DNA from 2 places in the Micromonospora sp. URMC 107 genome. Region 2 is predicted to be linked to the other one. Evidence: riboswitches for the same ligand, from Rfam matches in the RefSeq annotation. Region 2 holds a riboswitch; the other holds the start of a gene.
The links. Region 2 has a riboswitch for thiamine pyrophosphate ahead of ACSNN9_RS26100 (ECF transporter S component). Riboswitches for the same ligand answer to the same signal wherever they lie in the genome.
Positions count from the first base shown of each region.

Region 1: linked by a shared signal. The riboswitch ahead of thiE (thiamine phosphate synthase) and the one ahead of ACSNN9_RS26100 (ECF transporter S component) in region 2 are both predicted to bind thiamine pyrophosphate.

Region 1 covers NZ_JBPQTK010000192.1:15-3,409, reverse strand. Annotated here, with positions in the region: gene ACSNN9_RS26860 (thiazole synthase) at 1-76, opposite strand, end outside; gene thiS (sulfur carrier protein ThiS) at 81-281, opposite strand; gene thiO (glycine oxidase ThiO) at 272-1,405, opposite strand; gene thiE (thiamine phosphate synthase) at 1,399-2,025, opposite strand; TPP riboswitch at 2,020-2,128, opposite strand; gene ACSNN9_RS26840 (aldo/keto reductase) at 2,346-3,308, opposite strand.
Region 2 covers NZ_JBPQTK010000175.1:3,087-6,481, reverse strand. Annotated here, with positions in the region: gene ACSNN9_RS26105 (ABC transporter ATP-binding protein) at 1-1,129, opposite strand, end outside; gene ACSNN9_RS26100 (ECF transporter S component) at 1,202-1,795, opposite strand; TPP riboswitch at 1,868-1,973, opposite strand; gene ACSNN9_RS26095 (permease) at 2,175-3,176, shown strand; gene ACSNN9_RS26090 (TIGR03943 family putative permease subunit) at 3,173-3,395, shown strand, end outside.

The sequences.
Region 1 (3,395 bases), on a different contig from region 2:
CGCGCAGGTTGGCCGCGCCGCCGGTGCCGAGGATCAGCCGGGACGTGAGGCGCACGCCCCCCAGGTCGAAGCTCACCGCGTCACCCGCCCTGGGCGGCGCTGAGCACCTCGACGCGGTCGCCGTCGCGCAGCGGGGTCGCCGGCCAGCCCGTACGCGGCACCACCTCCCCGTTGACCGCGACGGCGAGGCCGCGCTGCTGGTCGGTGACCGCGCGGACCAGGTCCGCCACGGTCGAGCCGCCGGGCAGGCTGCGCCCGGCGCCGTTCACCGTCAGTTCCACGTGTGCTCCTTCTCGGATGCGGGCGGGCGGGCGGTGGGCCCGGCGGTCGCGGCCGGCGTGAAGCGGGCCGGGGTGAAGGGGGCGAGCATCGGGTCCGCCACGCCCGTGTCGACCAGGTCGGCGATCAGGTCCGCGGTGACCGGGGTGAGCACGATGCCGTGCCGGTGGTGTCCGGTCGCGGCGAGCACGCCGGGCCGGCTGGGCAGCGGGCCGAGGATGGGGGCGTTGTCGGGGGTGCCGGGGCGCAGGCCGGCGAGGGTCTCGACCAGGTCGTACTCGGCCAGCTCGGGCAGCAGGTCGACGGCGGCGCGGAGCAGGCGCAGCACCGCCCCGGCGGACACGTCGGTGTCGGAGCGCTCCTCGACGGTCGCGCCCACCACCACCTCCCCGTCCGCGCGGGGGACGAGGTAGACGTGCTCGCCGTCGGCGTACCCCCGGATGACGTGCCGGAAGCCCGGCGCGCCGCCGCCGGGCGCGCGGAGCCGGACCACCTGCCCCTTCACCGGCCGCACCGGCAGCCCTGTCAGGGCCGCCGCACCGCAGCCGGCCGCGACCACCGTGACCCCGGCGTCCACGTCGGACAGGGCGTGCACGGCGACGGGGACCAGCGTGGCGCCGGCCCGCTCGGCGGCCGTGCGCAGCGCGGGCACGAGCCGGCGCGGGTCGACCTGGTGGTCGGTGGCGGCGAGCGCGCCGCCGCGCACCCGGGGCGCCAGCGCCGGCTCGCGGTCCCGCAGCGCCGAGGGGCGCAGCGGCGTCACCGGCAGCCCGATCCCCTGCTGGTACGCCCACAGCCGGCCCGCCTCGGCCAGGTCGTCGGCGGTGAGCCCGACCATCAGCGTGCCCTCGGTCCGGTAGCCGACGTCGACACCGCTGGCGGCGGTCAGTTCGGCGGCGAACGCCGGCCAGCGGGCGGCGGAGGCGGTCAGCAGCCCGGTCAGCTCGTGCTCGCCGAAGTACGCCTCGGCGACCGGGGCGAGCATCCCGGCGGCGACGTGGGACGCGCCGCGGCCCGGGGCGGGGTCGTGCACGACGACCCGGAGCCCGCGTGCCGCGCAGCGCCAGGCGATCGCCAGCCCGACCGGTCCCGCCCCCACCACGGCGACGTCCGGTCGGGTCAGCACCCCAGGGCTCCCAGCAGCTCCGCCGTCGCCCGGGCCGGGTCGGCCGCCCCGGAGAGCGCCCCCACCACCGCCACCCCGTACGCCCCCGCGGCCACCAGTGCGGGAACCCTGGCGGCGGTCACCCCGCCGATCGCGACGACCGGCACGTCCACGGCGTCGGCGACGGCGCGTACGCCCGCCGGGCCGATCGGCGCCGGCAGCCCCGCCTTGGTGCTGGTGGCGTGGCAGGGGCCCACGCCCAGGTAGCTGGCCCCGGCGGCGACCGCCTCGGCGGCCGTCCCCGGGTCGCGGGCGGTGGCGCCGAGCACGGCGGTCGCGCCGAGCACCCGGCGGGCCGCCCCGACCGGCAGGTCGTCCGCGCCGACGTGCCCACCGGCGGCGCCCACCGCCAGCGCCACGTGCAGCCGGTCGTTCACGAGGCAGGTGGCGTCGTACCGGCCGCAGAGCGCGACCACCCGGCGGGCAAGGTCGTACGCCTCCCGGTCGGTGGCGTCGTCGGTCACCCGGACCTGCACGACCAGTTCCGCGCGGGCCACCGGAAGGGCGGCCCGCAGCACGGCGAGCGGATCCCGCCCGGGTCGGGTGTCGGTGATGAGATGCAGTCGCCCGAGGGACGGCACGGCAACACTCCTCCCTGCGCCGGCATTACCCGGATCAGGTTCGACGGTCGGGGGCTCACAGCCCCCCTCTCAGCCCGGTGTACCGGGCTCCCGTGGGTCACTTGCGGGTGTCACCGTACGACGGATCGCCGGATCCGCCAAGGTCGGGATGCGGATTTCACACCGACCGCCCGAACCCGACGGTCGGGGCGGCGCGTGGCCGTTCCGTCACGCCATGCTGTCCGGATGCCCTCCGCCGCCCGGGTACCGCCCCGGCTCGCCTTCCCGTGGAAGCCGAGGCCCGGCCCCGAGCGGGACACAGCCCGCCGGGCGCACCCTCGTCAGAGGACGGCGCGCAGGGCGTCCAGGTCCTCGTCGGTGGGCTGCCAGGTGCCCGCCTCCGCGTTGGCGCGTACCTGCTCGGGCGTGGTGGCGCCGGCGATCACCGAGGTCACCGCCGGCTGGGCGGCCAGCCCGCCGATCGCCACCTGGAGCATCGACAGGCCCCGCTCGGCGGCGTACGCCTCGATCGCCTCGATGGTGTCCCAGTCGGCGGCGGCGAGTCGCTGGGCGTACCGGCCGCCACCGGCGAGGCGGCTGCCGGCCGGCGGGGCCTCGTTGCGCTTGTACTTGCCGGTGAGCAGCCCGTTGGCCAGCGGGAAGAACGGCAGCAGCCCGAGGCCGAAGCGCTCGCACGCCGGCACCACCTCGGCCTCGACGCCGCGCTCCAGCAGGCTGTAGTGGTTCTGCGCGCTGATGAAGCGGGAGCGGCCGTTCGACGAGGCCACCCAGTCCGCGTCGGCGATCTGCCAGCCGGCGAAGTTGGAGTTTCCCAGGTAGCGGACCTTGCCGGCGCGGACGAGGTCGTCGAGCGCGGCGAGCGTCTCGTCGATCGGGGTGCCCGGGTCGGGCTCGTGCATCTGATACAGGTCGATGTGGTCGGTGCCGAGCCGGCGCAGCGACGCCTCCACCGCCCGGGCGATGTAGCGACGCGCGCCCCGGGCGCCGAAGTCGGGGCCGTTCATGCCGTTCATGTCCATGCCGAACTTGGTGGCCACCACGACGTCGTCGCGTCGGCCCTTGAGCGCCTGGCCCAGCAGCTCCTCGGAGCCGCCCTGCGGCTCCCCGTAGATGTCGGCGGTGTCGAAGAAGTTGATTCCGGCGTCGAGCGCGGCGTCGACCACCGCCCGGGTGCCGTCGAGGTCGAGCTTGCGGCCGAAGTTGTTGCAGCCGATGCCGACCACGGACACCACGAGCCCGGAGTCGCCCAACCGGCGGTAGGTCATCTCAGTCACGAGATCCACCCTATGCCGCCCGGCCCGGCACGCGCGGTGTACCTCGAAGCCGGCAGGCACCCGCCCCCGACACCGCACCGCCCCGACCGTCGGGTT
Region 2 (3,395 bases):
CCCCGCCGGAGAGGGTGTACGGGTTGGCCGCCGCGAGCTTCGTCAACCGCAGCCGGGACAGCAGCCCGTCCACAATGGACCGGATTGCCGCCTCGGGCTGGCCGGTGCGGCGCGGGCCGAGCGCCAGCTCGTCGTAGACCGTGTTGGTGACGAACTGGTGCTCCGGGTCCTGGAAGACCGAGCCGACCCGGCGGGCCAGCGCCGGGGCGCGCCAGCGGTGCGGGGGAGTGCGGGCGCCGTCGCCGGCCAGTGCCGTCGTCGCCGCGACCCGACCGGCTCCGGGCCTGAGCAGGCCACCGAGCAGCAGGGCGAGGGTCGACTTGCCGGCCCCGTTGGGCCCGAGGACGGCGAGCGCCTCGCCCGCGCGTACCGCCAGGTCGACGGCGGCCAGCCGGGGCGGCAGGGCGAGCCGGTCGGCGGTGAGCAGCACGTCGCCGGCCGGCGCGGTCGCGTGGCGGGGCGGTACCGGGCGGCCGGGCACCCAGACGCCCTCGTCGGCGAGCGCGTCGCCGTGCGTGCCGAAGACCGCCTCGGGCGTGCCGTCGGCGCGGACGCCGCCACCCGGTTCGAGCACGACCACCCGGTCGACCAGGGGCAGCGCCTCGGCGACCCGGTGCTCGACCAGGATCAGCGTGGTGTCGGCGTCCAGCGCGCCGGCCACCGCCGCCCGGATCAGCGCCGCGCCGGTCGGGTCGAGGTTGGCGGTCGGCTCGTCGAGCAGCAGCAACCCGGGCCGCAGCGCCAGCACCCCGGCCAGGGCGAGCCGTTGCTGCTCGCCGCCGGAGAGCGCGGCGGTGGGGCGGTCCCGGGGGTACGGGAAGCCGACCCGGATCAGCGCCTCGTCGACGCGGGGCCAGATCTCCCCGGCGGGGACCCCCCGGTTCTCCAGTCCGAACGCCACGTCGTCGCCGCTGCGGGCCATCACGAGCTGGGTCTGCGGGTCCTGGAAGACGATGCCCACCCGTTCCCGGCCCTTGCGGGGGTCGAGCCCGTCGATCTCGACGGTGCCCTCCTGCTCGCCCGAGTCCTCGGGCAGCAGCCCGGCCAGCGCGGCGAGCAGGGTGCTCTTGCCGGCCCCGGAGGGCCCCAGCAGCAGCACCCGCTCGCCGGCCTCGACGCGCAGGTCCACCCCGCGTACGGCCCACGCCCGTCGCCCGGCGTGCCGCCAACCTCATGATCGACCCCATTTCCGTGGTGCGGGTCAGATCGGGGCGCGGTCGCGGGCGGCGGGGAACCGGTCCAGGGCGCCCGTGGTGGCCAGGGCGCGGGTCAGGGCCCAGCCGCCGGCACCGGCGACGACGGTGGCGCTGACGATGGTGAGCAGGGCGTACGGGATCCGGTAGCTGCCCAGGGCGTACTCGCTGTTCCAGACGAAGAAGTCGAACAGCGCCGCGCCGAGGCCGGTCAGCGCGCCGGCGAGCAGCGCGGTGGGCAGCCGGAACGAGCGGTAGCGGAACGCGGCGAAGGCCAGCTCGGCGCCGAGTCCCTGGATCAGGCCCTGGACGATGGTGACGCCGCCCCACTCCGAGCCGAGCAGCGCGGAGACCGTCGCCGCCACCGCCTCGCAGAAGAGCGCCGCGCCGGGCTTGCGGATCACCAGGCCGCCGAGGACGGCCGGGACCAGCCACACGCCGTACATGATCGCCTGGCCGGCCGGGAAGAACGCGAACGCCGGGTCGACGGCCCGCCACAGCAGGCCCCAGGCCCAGAAGATGACGCCGAAGGCCACCGCGATCACCGCGGCGACGACGACGTCGACGGTGCGCCACCGGGTGGTGGTGTTGTTGTCTCGCATGATTGCTCCCAGTCCCGAACGAGAACCAGGAGAAGACGCACGCCGCGCCCGGATGTGCCGGACGTCGACGCGGCTGGAGGTCGACCGAACTCCCTGCGCTGGCATTACCCAGATCAGGTTCGAGGGTCTGCGGGCGGTGCCCGCACTCTCAGCGCTGTGCGCTCCCCTGTCGGATGTGAAGTTGTCGCGCCGACGCTAACACCTTTGAAGATCATCGGGCAAAGTGATCTTTCCGCAGCTCACCTGCGCGTTCGATCGACGCGGTCGATTCCGCCCCGGTACTCTCGGGCGGCCACTGGAGAACCGGCAGAGGGACACGTACGTGACATCCGAGGCTGAGCGCCGCGTGCCGGACGGGCCGCGTCCGGGCGCGGTGGGCGTGGCCGCCCCGGGCGTACGCGAGGAGACGCCGGCGGCGCCCCGCCGCCCGGAGCGGCGGATCGGGTCGGTGGAGGTGCTCGCCGGCCTGCTGATCCTGCTGATCGTCTTCCGCGAGCCGCTCGCCCGCGCCCTCTCCGCGCCCCGGTTGCAGACCTGGACCACCGTCTTCGTCTCGGTCATGGTGCAGGCGGTGCCGTTCCTGGTCTTCGGGGTGCTGCTCTCCGCGGTGATCGCGGTCTTCGTGCCCCGGTCGTTCTGGGCCCGGGCGCTGCCGCGCCATCCCGCGCTCGCGGTGCCGGTGGCCAGCGCGGCCGGCGTGGTGCTGCCCGGCTGCGAGTGCGGGGCGGTGCCGATCGCCGGCTCGCTGATCCGGCGCGGGGTCACCCCCGCCGCCGCCCTGGCGTTCCTGCTCGCCGCCCCGGCGATCAACCCGATCGTGCTCACCGCCACCGCGGTGGCCTTCCCCGACGACCCGGCGATGGTCCTCGGCCGGGCCGTCGCGAGCCTGGTCGTCGCGATGGCCATGGGCTGGCTGTGGCTGCGCCTCGGCCGGGCCGACTGGATCCGGCTGCCGCGCCGGCCGGAGCTGGACGACAGCTCGCGCGGGCGGGCGTTCTGGGGGGCGGTCCGGCACGACGTCACGCACGCCGGCGGGTTCCTGGTGATCGGCGCGGCGGCGGCGGCCACGATCAACGTCGTCGTGCCGGAGCGCTGGTTGCAGACCCTCGCCGACGACCCCGTGCTCTCGGTGCTCGCGCTGGCCGGGCTCGCGGTGCTGCTCTCGCTCTGCTCCGAGGCGGACGCCTTCGTCGCCGCCTCGCTGTCGCAGTTCTCGCTGACCTCCCGACTGGTCTTCCTGGTGGTGGGGCCGATGGTCGACCTCAAGCTCATCTCGATGCAGGCCGGGGTCTTCGGCCGGCGGTTCGCGCTGCGGTTCGCCCCGACCACCTTCGCGGTGGCCGTCGCGGTGGCCGTCGCGACCGGGGCGGTGCTGCTGTGAACCGGCAGGCGCAGGCGGTCGTCCTGCTGCTGCTCGGGGGCGCGGTGGTCCGGGCCAGCCTCACCGACCTGCACCTGCGCTACGTCAAGGAGGGGTTGCGGCCCTTCCTGATCGCCGCCGGCCTGCTGCTGGTGGCCGCCGCGGTGATGACCCTCTGGTACGAGCTGCGCCCGATCCTGCGGCGCACGCCCGCCGACCAGCACGACGCGCAGGACCACG